One region of the Cupriavidus sp. 21MJTG02-4 genome, then DNA from elsewhere that is predicted to be linked to it. Evidence: predicted binding sites of a transcription regulator. Region 1 holds the regulator's gene; each other region holds the start of a gene.
The links. Region 1 encodes FNR, which switches genes on or off when oxygen is low (the NO sensors DNR and NnrR bind a similar motif). Its sites were predicted from a motif close to TTGATNNNNATCAA; they were not measured.
Positions count from the first base shown of each region.

Region 2: AC3FKH_RS02525 (oxygen-binding di-iron domain-containing protein) is a predicted target of FNR. The motif match lies at 1,951-1,964, and genes of this name have one in related genera.
Region 3: AC3FKH_RS15250 (OmpW/AlkL family protein) is a predicted target of FNR. The motif match lies at 1,475-1,488, and genes of this name have one in related genera.
Region 4: hemN (oxygen-independent coproporphyrinogen III oxidase) is a predicted target of FNR. The motif match lies at 2,471-2,484, and genes of this name have one in related genera.

Region 1 covers NZ_JBYOJP010000010.1:105,340-109,840, reverse strand. The annotation lists gene rluB (23S rRNA pseudouridine(2605) synthase RluB) at 1-145, opposite strand, end outside; gene scpB (SMC-Scp complex subunit ScpB) at 151-1,038, opposite strand; gene AC3FKH_RS20290 (sulfite exporter TauE/SafE family protein) at 1,586-2,341, opposite strand; gene fnr (fumarate/nitrate reduction transcriptional regulator Fnr) at 2,421-3,146, shown strand; gene AC3FKH_RS20280 (hypothetical protein) at 3,193-3,438, opposite strand; gene AC3FKH_RS20275 (FixH family protein) at 3,435-3,650, opposite strand; gene ccoG (cytochrome c oxidase accessory protein CcoG) at 3,735-4,501, opposite strand, start outside.
Region 2 covers NZ_JBYOJP010000001.1:509,007-513,507, reverse strand. The annotation lists gene AC3FKH_RS02535 (MDR family MFS transporter) at 1-1,153, shown strand, start outside; gene AC3FKH_RS02530 (glutathione peroxidase) at 1,244-1,885, shown strand; gene AC3FKH_RS02525 (oxygen-binding di-iron domain-containing protein) at 2,021-2,812, shown strand; gene gstA (glutathione transferase GstA) at 2,813-3,439, opposite strand; gene AC3FKH_RS02515 (aspartate/glutamate racemase family protein) at 3,565-4,302, opposite strand; gene hydA (dihydropyrimidinase) at 4,327-4,501, opposite strand, start outside.
Region 3 covers NZ_JBYOJP010000006.1:338,235-342,735, forward strand. The annotation lists gene AC3FKH_RS15245 (AMP nucleosidase) at 1-679, shown strand, start outside; gene AC3FKH_RS15250 (OmpW/AlkL family protein) at 751-1,410, opposite strand; gene AC3FKH_RS15255 (hypothetical protein) at 2,059-3,399, shown strand; gene AC3FKH_RS15260 (DUF6587 family protein) at 3,804-4,118, opposite strand; gene feoB (ferrous iron transport protein B) at 4,123-4,501, opposite strand, start outside.
Region 4 covers NZ_JBYOJP010000015.1:53,997-58,497, forward strand. The annotation lists gene AC3FKH_RS25590 (UvrD-helicase domain-containing protein) at 1-1,124, shown strand, start outside; gene AC3FKH_RS25595 (ABC transporter substrate-binding protein) at 1,193-2,335, opposite strand; gene hemN (oxygen-independent coproporphyrinogen III oxidase) at 2,545-4,014, shown strand; gene AC3FKH_RS25605 (c-type cytochrome) at 4,102-4,501, opposite strand, start outside.

The DNA of each region.
Region 1 (4,501 bases):
GCAGGCCGCGTCTCAGCCCTTTCCGGCGCGGCGCCGTATCGGTGCCTGACCCGGATTCTGCTGCGCCGTCGGCAGCCGGTGTCCCGGCTGACCGGGTGTCTTGTTCAACGGAATCAGACAAAGTATTCACTATCGGATGTTGCATATTGTTCAGTTGGGCACGCGCTCATCATCGTGCTCGCTCGCGTGCGGCGGCGCAGTATCGTCGCCGGACGAATTGCCGCCGTCCTGGTTGCCCGGCGTGCCTTCGGCATGGAAGCCATTTGCCTCGGTCACAGCCGACGCGAGATCCGCCACGTGCATGGCGTCGGCGCTGGCCTGCTCGACGGCTCCGGCTTCGTTAGCTGGTTCGTCGCCAGCAGCCGGAGCTGCTCCGGCAGGCTTGGCGGCATCGGCCGACTCACCGGCCGGCGCAACCGTCTCCGGCTCAGGGAAGGCCTCTTCGTCGCCAGCCACCGGCAGCGCCGTTGCCATCTCTTCAAAATCGATCGCCTGCTGGTCCAGCAGCGCCGCCTGCGATTGCGCCTGGGCGTCTTCCAGCGGAGGCAACTCATCCAGCGTACGCAAGCCGAGATCGTCCAGGAATGCCTTGGTGGTCGCATAGAGCGCCGGTCGTCCTGGTACATCGCGGTGGCCGATGACCTCGATCCAGCCGCGGTCTTCCAGTTTCTTGACCACCTCGGTGCTGACCGTCACGCCACGGATTTCCTCGATGTCGCCACGCGTTACCGGCTGGCGATAAGCAATGATCGCCAACGTTTCCATGACGGCCCGGGAATACTTGGGGGGCTTCTCTGGATTGAGGCGATCGAGGTATTCCCGCATCTCAGGCCGGCTCTGGAAACGCCAGCCGCTGGCCAGTGCCACCAACTCGACCCCGCGCTGGCGCCAGTCCTGGCGCAACTCATCGAGCAGGACCCGAACAGTGTCCGCGCCGACATCGTCTGCAAACAGACGGCGCAGGTCGCTCACGCGCAAGGGCTCCTGCGCACAGATCAGCGCAGTCTCGAGGACGATCTTCGCCTCTTGGGTATTCATGTTGGGTGTGCAGCCTGTCTTTGCACCTGCTCAGGGACGAATCCGGAGCCCTGGACATTGTGGATTCAACGGTGCGATTGCCACCGCCATCTCATCGCGCAGCAAACCCGAAAGCGTTTCGCTTCGAGACCGTGCACCTTCTTTTGCTTCGATTTGCCGGGCGTGTTCCGGCAGGAGATTGCCCGGTCACCGGCAAGTACCAGTGCACGAACCTCTTGCACGCGCCCACATGGGCGGACATGGCTTCCGGCGAACGTCCGCCTGGGCCGCAAGAAAAACGAATATCGGGATCAGGGCCAGCAATGACCGCACCACGGTCGCAGAGCCAGCCGGACTTTTGAACAGATATTATGAACCGGATGGACTGCGGAAGGGTTCGGCGCCGAATTGTCGGCTCATTGCCCGAAACCCCGGACGCGCCCCTTTTTTGGAAGGGCTGCCAGGCGCTGCTCGGAAACACGCCGCGCGATACCGCAATGCAGGCGATTGTATGGCATTCCCGCATCCGCCTGCAACCACCGCGCACTCGCGCGCCTTCACGGTGGCTTCAAAACACCAGGCAGAAACCATGCTCGGCCAGCGAATGTGGCAATAACACCGCTCGACCGATTCCCAGGCCGCCGAAGACCATGACCGCCAATCCAGCCCCCGTCCTGACCCAACGGCGGCGCGCCCAAGCGCGCAGCAGCCCCGAAAAGCTGGATAGCGCCAGCAAATTCGGTAACGTGCCAAGCCCGAACGCGCCCATTACCAGTGCTCCCGAGGGAGCATTGCCGGCCAGTAACGCGAGAGCAAGCGCACCATAGACCATGCCACAGGGCACGAGCCCCCACGCCAAGCCCATGCCGTAGCGGCGCACCAGACCACCGCTTCGCGCCGCCGTCGCCGGAGTTTTGCGGCGAAGCCGGCCGAAGCTTCCGGCAACGGCGGTCCCCGCGCGCGCGCCGAAGCGTTCCAGCCACACGATGGAAAACGCTTCGCCGCGTATCAGGCGCCAGCCAGATACCAGCAGCATGGCGCTCCCGGCGCCGAATAGCCAGCGCTGAACGGGCAGGTAATCCTGGCGCCAGGCCGTCGCCCCCACCGCCCCAAGGATCGCACCGAGCAGCATGTAGGTGGAAATCCTGCCCACATGCATCACCAGCAACTCCAGGAGCCAGTCTTGGGGGCGCCGCACCAGGGCAATCGGCACGTCCGCGGCGCGCTGCTCGACTGCGAGGGCAACGCCACCGCACATGGCAGCGCAATGAAAGCCCCCCAGCAAGGCAAGCATGAAAACACTGAGAAGCACACCAAAAGTCAATTGCAACTCCCTACCGCATCACATCGCGCGTTAAAATGCATGCATTGCGCCCTCGCCGCTCATTCCTTGCAGGTTCCAATTGCTAACATCCATCCCCGTCACCGAGATGTCGCCCCGTTGCTCCACTTGCGGCATGGGGCAACTGTGCCTGCCGGTGGGCATGAGCCAGCAGGATCTGCAAAAGATGGATACCCTGGTGCAAGAGCGCGTCCGTGTCCACAAGGGCGAAACCCTGTACCGCATGGGCGATCCGCTGACTGCGGTTTATGCCATTCGCTTCGGCACCCTGAAGACGCATGTCACCACGGAAGACGGCCGCTCGCAAATCACCGGCTTCCATTTGCCTGGCGAAGTGGTCGGCCTCGACGGCCTGGGTGAAATGCAGCACGCCTCGGATGCCACCGCGCTTGAAGACACGGAAGTATGCGTCGTACGCATGGCCGATCTTCAGGCGCTGTCCATGGATCTGCCATCGCTGCAGCAGCAGTTCCTGCGACTGATGGGTAAGGAAATATCGCATGATCAGCTCATGCTCGTCACGCTGGGGTCCATGCGTGCCGAAGAGCGCCTTGCCGCGTTCCTGATCAACTTGTCAGAACGTCTGTCCGCACGCGGGTATTCGTCGACCGAGTTCGTCATGCGCATGAGCCGGGAAGAAATCGGCAGCTATCTCGGATTGAAGCTCGAAACGGTCAGCCGCCTGTTCTCGCGATTCGCCGAGGCCGGCCTGATCCAGATCCGTCAACGCCACGTCAAGCTCGTCGACATGGAAGGCATCAAGCAAGTCTACAGCCGCTCCTGTTGAGGCGGTCTGACCGCCTTGTCCGGCAAGGCGGTCCGCTTCAGCCCAATCACTCCAGTTCGTCCGTTTCGCTGAGCTTCGTCGGCATGGTGTAGAGCGTCAGTCCGCTGGACAATGCGCAGAATACCCAGGCCAGCAAGAACCCAATCGTATAGATGGCCTCTCGCGAGGCGTCGATCGGCTGGCCGAAGAAATTCAGATCTCCGGGATCCACCACAGAAAACACCGTTGCCGTGGCCACCCCGGCCATCAGGAACGCCGGCCACAGTACCCACATCAGCCAGCGCAGCCTCATGGCCGCCTCGCTTGCGGTGCCTTGGCACTGCCCGGGACCCCTTCCGCCTTCTCGACGACCAGGCCATGCCGGGACACGCCTTCGACCACCGGCCGGTCAGGATGGGTGGAAGCCAGCCAGATGGTTACGCCACAAGCCACTATGGCCAGCAACGGGCCGCTCATCAGCAGCCACGGCCACGGCTCCTTCCACCACGGATTACTTTCTTGCATCGTCTTGCCCCCCTTCGTCGGCGCCTCACCGAGGCGCTCGCGGTTGGACCGGCACAGCGCCAATGCGCTGCACCGCCCTTAGCATCACAAATTGCGCGGCACGATGAAACTGGTAGATTGCCTGATTTGCGCACTACCTTGCCCCGAACCTTCGCTTGTCACCGTCACGCTGATCTTGTGCGTACCCTGCGCGGCATCGTCGATCGGCACGCGAATCCGGATCGGCACCAGCTTGTTCGACGTCGGCGCCAGGGCCTTCGCGTCGGGATCGTACTCGACCGTCAGGTTCTTCAGATCGTCGCTTTCGGCGCGCACGCTGATGCGCATGGGGGCCTCGGTGGTGTTGATCAGCTGCAGTCGATAGACGTTCTCGATCCAGCGTCCATCCACCTCACGCCCCAACGCCCCGCGATCGCGGATGATGTCGACCTTCAACGGCGTGCGCAGCGCTAGTGACGCCACGAAACCAGCAACCATCACCAGCCAGATGACCGAGTAGATGATGGTCCGTGGCCGCACCAGCCGCTTGCGCGCCACCGCGGCTGACAGCGCCTTGCGCATCGCGTTCTCGGACGTGTACCGGATCAGCCCACGCCGGTAGTCCATCTTGTCCATGACCTGATTGCAGGCGTCGATGCAGGCGCCGCAACCAATGCACTCGTACTGCAGCCCGTCACGGATATCAATGCCTGTCGGACACACCTGCACGCAGATGCTGCAGTTAACGCAATCGCCAAGCCCGGCCTGATGATGATCCACTTTGCGCGACCGGCTCCCGCGCGGCTCGCCGCGCCCGACGTCGTAGGTGACCACGTAGGTGTCGCGGTCCACCATCACGCTCTGGAATCGCG
Region 2 (4,501 bases), on a different contig from region 1:
CATTGCCGATGTGGTGGCGCCGCGCCAGCGCGGGCGCTACCAGGGTTATCTGGCGACGGTGTGGGCGGTGGCTTCCATCGCCGGGCCGCTGGTGGGCGGCTGGGTGTCCGACAACCTCTCGTGGCGCTGGCTGTTCTGGATCAACCTGCCGCTGGGCGGGCTGGCGATGGTGATGTGCTACCGCGGCCTGGCCATGCTGCCCGTGCGCGGCGGCCGTGCGCGCGTGGACTGGCTGGGTGCGTTGCTGCTGGCCGTGGCCATCGTCGCGTTCCTGCTGGCGATGAGCTGGGGCGGAGACGTGTTCGACTGGCTGTCGCCGCAAGTCGGCCTGCTGGCCTTGCTGACCGTGGCCGCCGTCGCCGCGCTGGCCTGGCAGGAACGCCGCGCCGCCGATTCGATGCTGCCGCCGCGGCTGTTTGCCAACCGTGCCTATGTGATGGGCGTGGCGGCTTCGGCGCTGGCCGCGCTGAACATCTTCCTGTGCATCTTCGCCCTGCCCCTGCATTTCCAGCTCGTGCGCGGCGCCGATGCGTCGATGTCGGGGCTGCTGGTGATGCCGTTCCTGCTGTCGACCGTGGCGGGCAATTTCATTGTGGCGTGGCTGGCGCCGCGCGTGGGCCGCATGCGCGGCATCCTGACGGCAGGCTTCGTGGCTGGCATGCTGGGGCTGGCGGTGCTGGCGCTTTCCACGCCCGCTGTGCCGCTGGCAGTAGTGCTGCTGGCGATGGCCGTGGGCGGCGTCGGCTTGGGCATGGTCATGGTCGGTACGCTGATGAGCGTGCAAAACGTGCTGGAGCGCCGCGACACCGGCGCCGGCACCGGCGCCCTGCTCGTGCTGCGCTCGCTGGGCAGCGCGCTGGGCGGCGCGTTGGCCGGTACGCTGCTGACGCTGGAGTTCCGTCACGCCACGGCCGCCGCCGGGCTGACGCAGGCGCTGGACCTGGGTGCGCTGCGGCACGGCAGCGAAGCCTTCGCGCAGCTCTCGCCGATGGTGCGGCAGGCGCTTGCCGCGGGCGTCGAATCGGGCTTCCAGCTGATCTTCTCCGTGGGCGCCGTGGCGGCGCTGCTGGCGCTGGGGATCGTACGCTGCATGCCGGACCTGGAGCTGCGCGGCAGCGTCACCGAACACGCCGCCACGCTGGCCATGGACTGAGCCGTTGCCGGCGGCAAGGCGGCCAACGGCGTAAACTATGCGTACCCGATACAGCGAGACGCCCCCGCATACAGAGACAGGAGACATCGCATGAACCGCCGTCAAACCGCCCTCGCCGCTGCATTCCTGCGCCCTTCCGCACTGGCTGCGGCCCTGGCGCTTGCCGCCGCCAGTGCAGCGCTCCTGCCGCACCCGGCGCGTGCCGCGGACAAGCCCGCCGCCCTCCCGGCCGCCGCGCCGGCCGGCCACTGCCCGGCCTCGCTCAATTTCCAGTTCCCGCGCCTGCAGGACGAGGCGCCGCAAAACCTCTGCCAGTACGCCGGCAAGGTGGTGCTGGTGGTCAACACCGCGAGCTATTGCGGCTTCACGCCGCAGTACGAAGGGCTTGAAGCGCTCTACTCCCGGTACCGCGACCGCGGGCTGGTGGTGCTGGGGTTCCCGTCCAATGACTTCTCGCAGGAGCCGGGGTCGTCCAAGGAGATCGCGGACTTTTGCTACAACACCTACGGCGTCAAGTTCCCGATGCTCGGCAAGTCGCACGTTCGCGGCGGCGATGTCAATCCGATGTACGCGATGCTGGCGAAGGAAACCGGGACCGCGCCGAAATGGAACTTCTACAAGTACCTGATCGACCGCAGCGGCAATGTCGTGGCCAGCTACAACAGCAAGACCACGCCCGACGACAAGCAGTTCGTGGCGAAGATCGAGCAGTTGCTGTCCAGCCAGCGCTGAACCGACCGAACCTGTCTTTCGCCTGCGACAGCCCGGCCATGGCCGGGCTGTTTTGCTTGGGAAAATTGACCTGCATCAAGCTCCCATCGCCGCCGGCTGATTAACGTCGCCGCTTTCAGACGGCGGAACCAGACGATGGGCATCACCCTGTACGACGCAGACGGACACGCCTGCCTGATGTTTGCCGACCTGGTCGAAGAGGCGCATGGCGAGGTGGTGCAGACCAACCAGTTCCTGGTGGTGGACCACGGCCATGGCGCGCTGATCGATCCGGGCGGCAACATGACCTACAGCGAGCTGTACCTGGCCATCGGCCGCTACTTTCCGCCCAAGCAGCTCGATTACGTGCTGGCTTCGCACGCCGATCCGGATATCGTGGCTTCGGTCGGCCGCTGGCTGACCGGGTCGGATTGCCAGGTGCTGATTTCCCGGGTCTGGGCGCGCTTCCTTCCGCATTTCTGCCAGGCCGGCAAGACCGCTGGCCGCATCGTGACCATTCCCGATGCCGGCGCGCATATCCCGCTGGGCCGGAGTTCGCTGATTGCCCTGCCTGCGCACTTCCTGCATTCCGAGGGCAATTTCCAGTTCTACGATCCGGTCAGCAAGATCCTGTTCTCGGGCGACCTGGGCGCGGCCATGACGAGTGCCGGCGAGGCCGGCACCACCGTCACGGATTTCGATGCCCACGCGCCGCGCATGCTGCCGTTCCACCAGCGCTACATGAGCGGCAACCGCGCCTGCCGGCTATGGGCGGCCATGGCGCGCACGCTCGATATCGAATGGATCGTGCCGCAGCACGGGCCGTCGTTTCGCGGCAAGGCCATGGTGGCGCGCTTCATCGACTGGGTCGAGAACCTGCAATGCGGGCTGGACCTGCTTACCTCCAGTCACTATCGCGTGCCGCCAGCGCGCGCCACGATGGACTGATCAGCCGCGGAGCAAGCCTTCCGCGCGCATGGCTGCCTGTACGGCGGGGCGAGCGGCGACGCGCGCGAGGTATTGCTGCAGCGATGGGAACGCCGTCAGCGGCATCATCAGCATGCGCGCCCAGCCCAGAATCGTGAAGCAGTAGGCATCGGCCACGGTAAAGGTGTTGCCGGTCAGGTACTCGCTGGATTGCAGGTGGCGGTCGAGTTCGGCGAAGCGCAGCTGCAGCTTGGCCTTGCACACCTGCGCGGTGCTGTCGGCGGTTTCCTTGTGCCACAGCCACGGGCTGAACACCTTGTGCAATTCCGTGGAGACCAGGGTGAGCCAGCTAATGGCCTCAAGCCGTTCTCGCGTGCCTGCAGCCGGTAGCAGCTTGCTTTCGGGCACCAGATCGGCGACGTACTGCAGCAGGGCGGCCACTTCGCTGTGGCGCGAGCCGTCGTCGAGCTGCAGCAGGGGCACGTAGCCGCGCGGATGGATCGCGTAGTAATCGTCGCTGCCGTTCTCGGCTTCCACCAGCTTGTGGTGGACCAGGTCGACCTTGGCGAGTGTGACGGGCAGGCCCGCTTCACGCAGGGCGATGTGGACCGCCATCGAGCAGGCGCCGGGGGAATAGTAGAGCTTCATCAGGGTGTCCTATGTCGCGTTGGACGGCCACTGCGTGATGCAGTGGCCGTGCACGCAGTCTAGGACTTGCCCGGGTGGCAGGCAATGCGCAGGGGCGTGGCCCTGCGCATTCGCACCGGATGCGCTCAGGCGAGCAGTTGCGCGAGCGCGGCGGGGAGGCCGGCATTGGGCTTGCGTGGCGGGCGCGCGAAACTGCCTTCACGCGTGGTGCCGGCCTGCAGCGCGACCAGCGATTCGCAATGGCGCACGGCGCTGCTGACGCCATCGACGACCGGCACCGGAATGCGGCCCTTGAGCGAGCGCGCCAGCCCCGCAAGCGGCGCACCGGCGACGATGATCACGTCGGCGCCGTCTTCGCGCACGGCCTGCAGGCTCAGTTCTTCCAGCCGCGCGGCATGGTCTTCCTGCACGCTGCCGATATCGCGCAGCGGCTCCTGCAGGGAACGAATGCTGGCCAGCCGCGACGAGAGCCCGTTGCTTGCCACGCATTCGCGATACCACGCTTCGATGCGATGCGAGATCGCAATGATCGAGAAGCGCTGGCCCAGCAGGCAGGCGCTGGCCAATGCCGCTTCAGTCATGCCGACCACGGGCACGTCGAACAGCTCCTTGAGCCCGGCCAGGCCGGGGTCGCCAAATGCGGCGACCACCAGGCCGTCGAACTTGCCGGCATGCTCGGCGGCGGCGCACGCGGTCGCGTAGCCGCCGACCAGCGCTTCAAAGCGCGTTTCGATATAGGCCACGCCGAACTGCGCAGTGGCCATGGTGATGTTCGTCTCGGGCGCGGCGGTGCGCAGCGCTTCCGCGTGAATCAGGTCGGTGACCGACTCGCTGATGTTGGGGTTGACGATCAGGAGATTCATGATGGGTTTGCGATGGATTCTGGTTCAGACCTCGGGTTGCCCGGCTTCCAGGAACCTGCCGCGTCCGGCGGCGGGCTCGAGGTATTCGCCGTTGCTCACCAGCATGTCGCCGCGCGAGAAAGCGGTGACGGGCCAGCCCGTCACTTCGATGCCTTCATACGGCGTGTAGTCGACCGCGTGATGCAGCGCGTCGTTGGTG
Region 3 (4,501 bases), on a different contig from region 1:
GCCTGCCTACCATCTCGTGCGCGACGACAAGCTCGGCGTGACGCTGGTCAACATCGGCGTGGGCCCGTCCAATGCCAAGACCATGACGGACCACCTGGCCGTGCTGCGTCCGCACTGCTGGATGATGGTGGGCCATTGCGGGGGCCTGCGGCGCTCGCAGCAGCTTGGCGATTACGTGCTCGCCCACGCCTATGTGCGTGACGACCACGTGCTCGACCATGACCTGCCGCCGTGGGTGCCGGTGCCGCCGATCGCGGAGATCCAGGTGGCGCTGCAGGAAGCGGTGGCGCGCATTACCGGGCTGTCGGGCGGCGAGATGAAGACGCGCATGCGCACGGGTACGGTGGTGTCCACCGACGACCGCAACTGGGAGCTGAAATCGAAGGCGCTGTATGCGCGCTTCAACCAGTCGCGCGCGATCGCCATCGACATGGAAAGCGCGACTGTGGCGGCCAACGGCTTCCGCTTGCGCGTGCCCTATGGCACCTTGCTGTGCGTGTCGGATAAGCCGTTGCACGGCGAGCTCAAGCTGCGCGGCATGGCCAATGCGTTCTATCGCCAGCGGGTCAGCCAGCATATGACCATCGGCCTGGAGGCGGTGCGCATTTTGCGCGAGAACGGCGTTGAACAGCTGCATTCGCGCAAGTTGCGGAGCTTCGACGAGCCGGCGTTCCGCTGAATCAACGGTCGGCAAACAAAAAAAGGCCAGCGCCCGAAGCGCTGGCCTTTTTCCTTGGGGCAATGCCCGGATCAGAACCGGTAACCCACGCCCATGCTGAACAGCCACGGATCCAGGTTGACCTTGGAGATATTGACGCCGCCGGCTTTCACGTTGCTGGCCAGCCAGACCTTCTTGACGTCGGCATTCAGGAACCAGTTCTTGGTCAGCTTGTAGTCCATGCCGATCTGCAGGGCCGGCGCCACGCTCCAGTTGTCCAGCTGCAGCGTATTGTTGGCGATGTCCGTGCCCCAGATGCGCGTGAAATTCAGGCCCGCGCCCACGTACGGACGGAAGGTGCCGTCCGGCAGGAAGTGGTACTGCACCAGCAGCGTGGGCGGCAGGTGCTTGAAGGTGCCGATCTTGTTGCCATTCAGGTAGACGTCCTGCTTTTGCGGCACGGTCAGCACCAGTTCAGCGGCGATGTTGCGCGTGAAGAAGTAGGTGACGTCGAGTTCGGGAATCCACTTGTTGTTGACCGTGATCGCATCCGACGGTACGCCCAGCGCCGGAATGGCATCCGACTTGTCGGCCATGTCCAGGTAGGTGGCGCGCAGGCGAACCATCCAGTTGCCCTGGGTTTCGCCATCGGCGGCGAAGGCGGGCGCGGAAACGGCGCCGAACATGGCAAGTGCGGCGATGGCGGTGCTGGTGGTGCGAGCGACCCGGGTCCGGAGAGAGATCTTGTTCATGGCTTTTTGCTTTGGTCTGGTAAGAAATCGGGAACCAGTTTGGCCGAGCGGCCCGGACAGGACATTGACCGAAGACAAGGGAGACCCTATCCGAAGTAGGGTCGTAGCGATGGCGCCACAGCGCGCCCTGTGCACCGCAAGCGCGGCCCCCGCGGCAATGCACGGCTTCTAAATACATGCGGATTTATTCGTGGCGCGGCCGCAGGGCTCGCCTTAACCTTTGCGTCATGGCCGCAGTCGCGGCCGGTTCCAGGCATGTCGTGGGCGTCCGCAAGGACGTCTTTCCGGGTGTGTCCCGTGGGGGCGGGGCACACCGGTTTTCTTTGCCTGTCCTGCGCAGGCCTCTCGCTGCCGCACCTCCTTTCCGATCTATTCCCGGCCGATCGCCACGATCGACACCGCGTCGCGGATCGTCGCAGCGCGTCGCATTCGGGAATGTCCTCTGAGCCAAAGGGATGGGCCTTCTGTCCCGCCACGTTGTCATCCATCGCGCCATGCGCGCCGGCGGCCGGCGCAGCCTCGGCCAAAGGATGAGCCCTTGTCGGTTATGTACGCCGGCGCTCAATCGTCTGGCCGGTACTGCGACGCAGCCATTGCGCCTAGTCTGGTAGCGCGGGAAAAAGCGAACGACAAACGGGGGGAAGAATCATGACGGCAAGGACCTGGCTTGGCGGGCTCGTGTGCGCGGCGGCGACATGCCTCGTCGCGGCGTGCGGGGGCGGAGGCGGAAGCTCGGGCAGCACCACGCCCACGGCGACGCCCGCTGTCAGCTATACGGCAAAACTCAACGTGACCTCGGCCGAGGTCGGCGTCGGCCGCACGCTGACCATCAGCGCGGTGGCCGTCGACAACAGCGGCAACGACGTGACCTCGTCCACCAGCTTTGCCTGGGCCTCGGCCGACAACGCCGTGGCCTCGGTCGTAGGCAGCACGGCTACGGTCGGCGGCGCGGTGGTGACCGGCGTCAATCCCGGTACGACTACCGTGCAGGTGGTGGCCACGGTCAAGGCCGCCGACAACTCCACCGTGCAACTGCCGGCGCAGTCGGCGACCATCACCGTGGTGCCGGCCTCGGCCACGACCTATAGCCTGTCGGTCCCGAATACCTCGTTGTCGATGACCGATGGGCAGACGCTGCCGGTCAAGGTATCGCTGGTCGACAACAACGGCAACGACGTGTCGGCGAATGCGAGCGGCTGGAACTGGACCAGCAGCGGCACGGCGGTACAGGTCACGCCGGCGCTGAACAGTGCAACGCTGAAGGCCAGCAACAGTTCCACCACCGCTGCCGCCACGGCCAACGTGTCGGTGTCGGTGACGGCGCCGGATGGCCGCCCGCTCGGTGGCGTGATTTTCGTCACGGTGCAGAAGAATGGCACGGCGACGTACCGCGTGGTCACAACGCAGAACGGCGACCCGGTCAATGCGCTGCAGGTGCTCAGCAGCTATCCGGCCAGCTTCAGCGCCCGCGTGCTGCGCAACGACGACCAGGATGTGACCGCGGACTTCGACGGGACCTGGACCTATGTGCCGACATCGTCGAGCCTGTCGGCCGCGGAAGCCGCGGGTACGCATGACGTGACGGTCAGCACCAGCGTGGCCAAGGGCGCCGGTCCGGTGCAGGGCACGCTCACGGTCACGGCGGTCAGCACCAAACTGGCGGCGAAGCCGACGGCCAGCCTCAACGTCGTGGAGAACCCCGAGTGGGCGCTGATGCCTGACGTCCAGCAACCGCTGACGCTGACGATGATCGGCATCCCCATCCCGGTCACCGTGGGCCTGAAGAACTTCGGCAATGACCAGCCTTCGACGGCCTGCACGGGCTGGACCTGGGTGGCCAACGGACCGGTCACGCTGTCGCCGGGCATCGGTGACAACCAGCGCAGCGTGTCACCCACGGCCACCGGCGACTTCACGCTGACCGTCAGCTGCACCAACGTTGCGGACGGCAAGCTCATGACGGTGAAGCTGGTCGGTACCGTCAAGTAGCCCTCAATGCGGGCATGTTGTCCCGCGGTCCCGAACGCCCTCCGCAGGAGGGCGTTCTGCATTGCCGGCCCGGCTATTCGATGCGCAGGGCGGTCGAGCGTACCCGTTTCTGCGTGCTCGCGAGGCCGTCATCGCGGCGCCTTTCCGATGGCATCGCGCGTGCGCTTTTGCGTGCTTGGGGAACGGAAGATCGAGCGAAGTTGCCCTGCGCGGCGTGCCAAGCGTACCCGTTTCTGCGTGCATGGGCGCAAGCGATCCATCGCCTCGACAGGCATGCGATATGGGCCCCTTGGGGCATGTCACGAAAGGCGGGAGAGCGGTCGCGCAGGCGGCAAAAGGGCGCGAGCGTACCCGTTTCTGCGTAGCGATCCAAAGGTGAGAAAACGAGCGCCGGAGCGCCCGAATCAGCGCTTGCGTACCAGCTGAATGACTTGTTCGGCGGGTTTGTCCGGCATGCCCGGGGGGCTCGCGGTATTGGAGGCGCAGGTGTTGCAGCCGCCGTCGTCGCAGCCGCTGGCGCAGCCGGCCGCGGCTTGCGGGGCCAGCCGGCGCACCAGCCGTGCGCGCCAGCCAGTGGCCGCCGCGCCGCCGAGGCGCGCGGCCAGTCCGGCCTTCAGGCGTTCGCGCGTGCGCGGCGCGTAGCGGGCCGCCACCGACACCGCGCATGCCAGCACGATCAGCGGGACCAGCAGGGATTCGACGGCGTGGTAGAGGCTCATGGCGTCAGCTGAACAGCAGGGCGACGCGGTAGGTGATGAGCGCGGCCAGGTAGCCCAGGCCGGCCAGGTAGGCGGCCGATGCCGCCATCACCTTCCACGAGTTGGTCTCGCGGCGGATCACCGCCAGCGTGGAGATGCACTGCGGCGCGAACACGTACCAGGCCAGCAGGGCGAGCGCGGTGGCCAGCGACCACTGCTGCGCGATCATCGGGGCCAGCTGCGCCGTCACGGCGTCATCGCTGCCGGACAGCGCGTAGACCGTTGCCAGCGCGCCCACGGCCACCTCGCGCGCCGCCAGGCCCGGCACCAGCGCAATGCAGATCTGCCAGTTGAAGCCCACCGGCGCGAACACATGCTCCAGCGCCTTGCCGATCATGCCCGCG
Region 4 (4,501 bases), on a different contig from region 1:
TCCACCCGATGAACGACGAGGAGCACGAGGCCGAGTCCGTGGTGTTCCGCCTGTCCGCCCACAAGTTCGAGCGCCGCGCGCAGTTCCGCGACTACGCCATCCTGTACCGCGGCAACCACCAGGCGCGGCTGTTCGAGCAGATCCTGCGGCGCGAGCGCATTCCGTATGTGCTGTCGGGCGGCCAGAGCTTCTTCGACAAGGCGGAGATCAAGGACATCTGCGCTTATCTGCGCTTGATCGCGAATCCGGACGATGATCCCGCCTTCATCCGCGCCATCACCACGCCGCGCCGCGGCATCGGCAACACCACGCTGGAAGTGCTGGGCACGTTCGCGGGGCAGGCCAAGGTGTCACTGTTCGAGGCGGCCATGATGGGCGGCATCGAAGCCAGGCTGCAGCCGCGCCAGCTCGAGCCGCTGCGCGTGTTCTGCGAATCGATGGTGCGCCTGGCCGATCGCGCGACCAAGGATCCGGCCAGCGTAGTGCTGGACGACATGATGGAAGGCATCCACTACGAGGCCTACCTGTATGACTCGTTCGATGAGCGCCAGGCCCAGTCGCGCTGGACCAATACGCTCGAGTTCCTGGAATGGCTCAAGCGCAAGGGCACGCGGCCCGAGCCGGAGGGCGAGGGCGAAGCCACCGGCTTCGACAATGCGGACGGCTTCGGCAGTGAAGGCAAGAACCTGCTTGAACTGACGCAGACCGTGGCGCTGATGAGCATGCTGGAGGGGCGCGAGGAAGACCCCGACGCAGTGCGGCTTTCGACGCTGCATGCCTCGAAAGGCCTGGAGTATCCGCACGTATTCCTGGTCGGCGTGGAAGAGGGCATCCTGCCCCACTGCCGCGAAGACGAGGACATGGCCGACGAGAAAATTGAAGAGGAGCGCCGCCTGATGTACGTGGGCATCACGCGCGCGCAGCGCAGCCTGCATATCAGCTGGTGCAAGAAGCGCAAGCGCGCGCGAGAGACCTATTCCTGCGAACCGTCGCGCTTTATCGGCGAGATGAAGCTGGAAGAAGCGCCGCCGCCGAAGGACGAGATGCCGGCGATGAGTCCCAAGGACCGGCTTGGCGCGCTGAAGGCCTTGCTCGGCAATGGCGGCAAGACGGCGCCCGGTTGAGCGCTGCGTGAGGCCGTGGACGATGCACGCCGCGGCGTGAAACCGGCGGCCTGCGCGTGCGCCTGGACCTACCGTGTGCCTGAAGCAGCAAGCTGCACGTAGCGCGAGCCGCGCTGCCCCTGCGTGAAATCGAGCGTGAAGTCGCCCACATCGACGCGAGCCTGCAGCGCGCGCCGCAATTCCACAGCGCCATTGCCGCGCCACGCACCCAGTGCGCGCACCAGCCAGGCGGCGCCGATATAGCCGGCGATGGTCGCGGGCGAGGGCGGCTCGTCAAGGTATTGCTTCATGCGGGCCACGTGCTCCTTGACCACGCGCAGTGTGGCGGCCTGCGGTCCGGGCGCAACCTGCGTCAGCACCATGCCGCCCGGATAGCCCGCGCCGAGCACTTCGCGCGCCACCGTGGGGCTGACCGCCGACAGGCCGACCAGGAATCCGTACCAGCCTTGCGCGGCCAGGGCCCGGCCCAGGCTCGCATAGGCCAGCGTGTCACCCGCCACGATCACGGCACCGGGCCGTTGCGCCGCGATGGTGCGCGCGGCGGCGTCCGCGTTGCCGCCCAGCGGCACCGCGCGGGTGCCCATCGTGGATTCAAGCGCCCCCAGCCACGCGGCGCCGTTGCCGGTAGCGGAGGCGGCGAACTCCGCCGAGACCGCCAGCGCCACGCGCGTCAGCCCGTAGTCGCGCAGTTGCTTCACGGCGGTGTCGAGTTCGGCCTGGTAGTCGGCGCGCGTGAACCAGACGTTGTCCGCGTTCAGGGCCAGGCCCGAGAGCGGCGCCACGATCTGCACGCCGCGCCGGTGCAGTTCGGGCGAGGCCGCAAGGGCCGGCAACAGCCGGTCGCCGGGGCCGAACAGCAGTTCGGCATGCTCGCCATCGGCAAGCGATAGTGCCTGCGCGAGCGCCGCGCGCGGATCGGCATCGGCGTCGCGCACGACATGCGCAATCCGCACCGGACCACCGGCGGCGTTGGCCGCGTCGAACATGACCTTGGCGCCGGCCAGGTAGTCACGCGCCAGGTCGGCCTGGGCCCCGCTTCGGTCGAGCAGATGGCCGACCACGACGGTGCGCCGCGTCGGCGCCTGGGCCAGGGCCAGCGGCGCGGCGGCCAGTCCGCCAAGTGCGGTCATCAGCTGGCGGCGGCGCGGGGAGGGCGGCGGCGCTTCGCCGCGCAGCGATGGGTACGACAAACAAGGCAGGATCGAGGGCATGGAAAGGGGATGGCTGGCTGATCCGGGCGGTGGCTGCCGGAGATGCGGGGCGCAGCGTATCCGGCACGTGTGACAGAACTGTGACGAAATACCCCCGCCGACGAGGGGGTTCGCCGTGCCATGCGACCGTCGGGCTTGACGCGCGTCAATTCCTTACCGGCGTCGGGGAACTAGCATGGATCGTCAAACTCCCCGATCAGTCCGCCCCCATGCACACGCTCACCACGCCATCCGCGGCCATCGATCGCCGCGCCCTCTCCGATTTCCGCGCGCTGGCCGGCCGCATCGACGGCAACGGCCCGCGCTACACGTCCTACCCGACGGCCGACCGCTTCCATGGCGGCCTCGATGAATCGGCCTACCACGCCGCGCTGGCGGACTGCCGCTCCGCCGCGCCGGCGCCGTTGTCGCTGTATCTGCACATCCCGTTCTGCGAGAACATCTGCTACTACTGCGGCTGCAACAAGGTCATCACGCACGACCACGGGCGTAGCGCCAAGTACGTGAGCTACCTCGGCCGCGAGATGGCGCTGACCGCGGCCCACCTCGGCGGCCGCCGGCAGGTGCTGCAATCACACTGGGGCGGCGGCACGCCGACCTTCCTGAACCCGGCCGAGATGCGACGCGTAATGGCATCGCTGCACGAGCATTTCGACCTGCCTGCCGACGGCGAGCACTCGATCGAGATCGATCCGCGCCGCGTCGACTACGAACGCATGGCGTTGCTCGCCGAACTCGGCTTCAACCGCGTCAGCCTGGGGGTGCAGGATTTCGACCCGGAAGTCCAGCAGGCCATCCACCGCATCCAGCCGTTCGAGGAAACCCGCGCGGTGGTCGACGCCTCGCGCAAACTGGGGTTCCGGTCGGTCAGCCTGGACCTGATCTACGGGCTGCCGTACCAGACCACGGCGCGCTTCAACGCGACCGTGGAGCGGGTGTTGACACTGCGGCCCGACCGGCTCTCCGTCTATAGCTACGCGCACCTGCCGCATGTCTTCAAGCCACAGCGGCGCATCGACGAAAACGCGCTGCCGAGCGCGGGCGAGAAGCTCGATATCCTGGTCTCCACGATCGAACGCCTGACTGCCGCCGGCTACGTCTACATCGGCATGGACCACTTCGCGCTGCCCGAAGACGACCTCGCCGTGGCCCAGCGCGAGGGCCGGCTGCAGCGCAATTTCCAGGGCTATTCGACGCATGCCGGCTATGACCAGCTCGGCTTCGGCATTTCCGCGATCGGTGCCGTGGCGGGGCGCTACGTGCAGAGCGCGCGCACGCTCGACGATTACTACGCCGCAATCGACGCCGGGCGGCTGCCGGTCATGCGGGGCTTCACGATGGAAGCCGACGATCACCTGCGCCGCGAGATCATCGGGGCGCTGATGTGCAATGGCGTGCTCGACATGGCGCAGATCGAGGCACGCCATGGCATCGATTTCGCAAGCACGTTTGCCGCCGAACTTGTGGATCTTGACCGGCTCGGCGCAGATGGCCTGGTTCGTCGCGAGCCGGGCCGCATCGAGGTCACCATGCTGGGCCGCCTGCTCGTGCGCCGCGTTGCCATGGTGTTCGACCGTTACCTGCGCGAAGACGCTGCCAGGCCGCCCGCTGCCCCGCCGGCAGCCAATGACGGCGCCCAGCCGGTGCGGTTCGTGCCGCGATATTCCCGCGTGGTCTGATCCGCAGGCGCCGGTCCCGGCGCGCAACCAACAGGCGAAAAAAAGCCCGCGATCCAATCGCGGGCTTTTCTGTCTGTGCGGCCGGTGTTACTTGGCGGCGCTGGCCATGTAGTCGGCGGCGGCGAGCACATCGGCGTCCGGGCCGGCATAGCCGCCCTTCGGCGGCATCACGCCCTTGCCCTTCAGCGCGTAGTTGTGGACGGCGTCCATGCCTTCCTTCAGGCGTGGCGCCCAGGCGGCCTTGTCGCCGAACTTGGGAGCCCCGGCAACGCCGGCGGCGTGGCAGGCGGCGCAGACCTGGTCATAGACCTTCTTGCCCACTTCGGCGGAAGCCGCGGCAGGTGCTGCGGCCGGAGCCGGCGCAGCGGCAGCGGGCGCGGGCGCCGCTGCAGGAGCCGGAGCAGCGGCGGCAGCCGGTGCGGCACCGGCGTCCGATGCCGCGGCGGTGGCCGGGGCAGCGGCGGCAGGGGCCGCAGGCTCGGGGAAC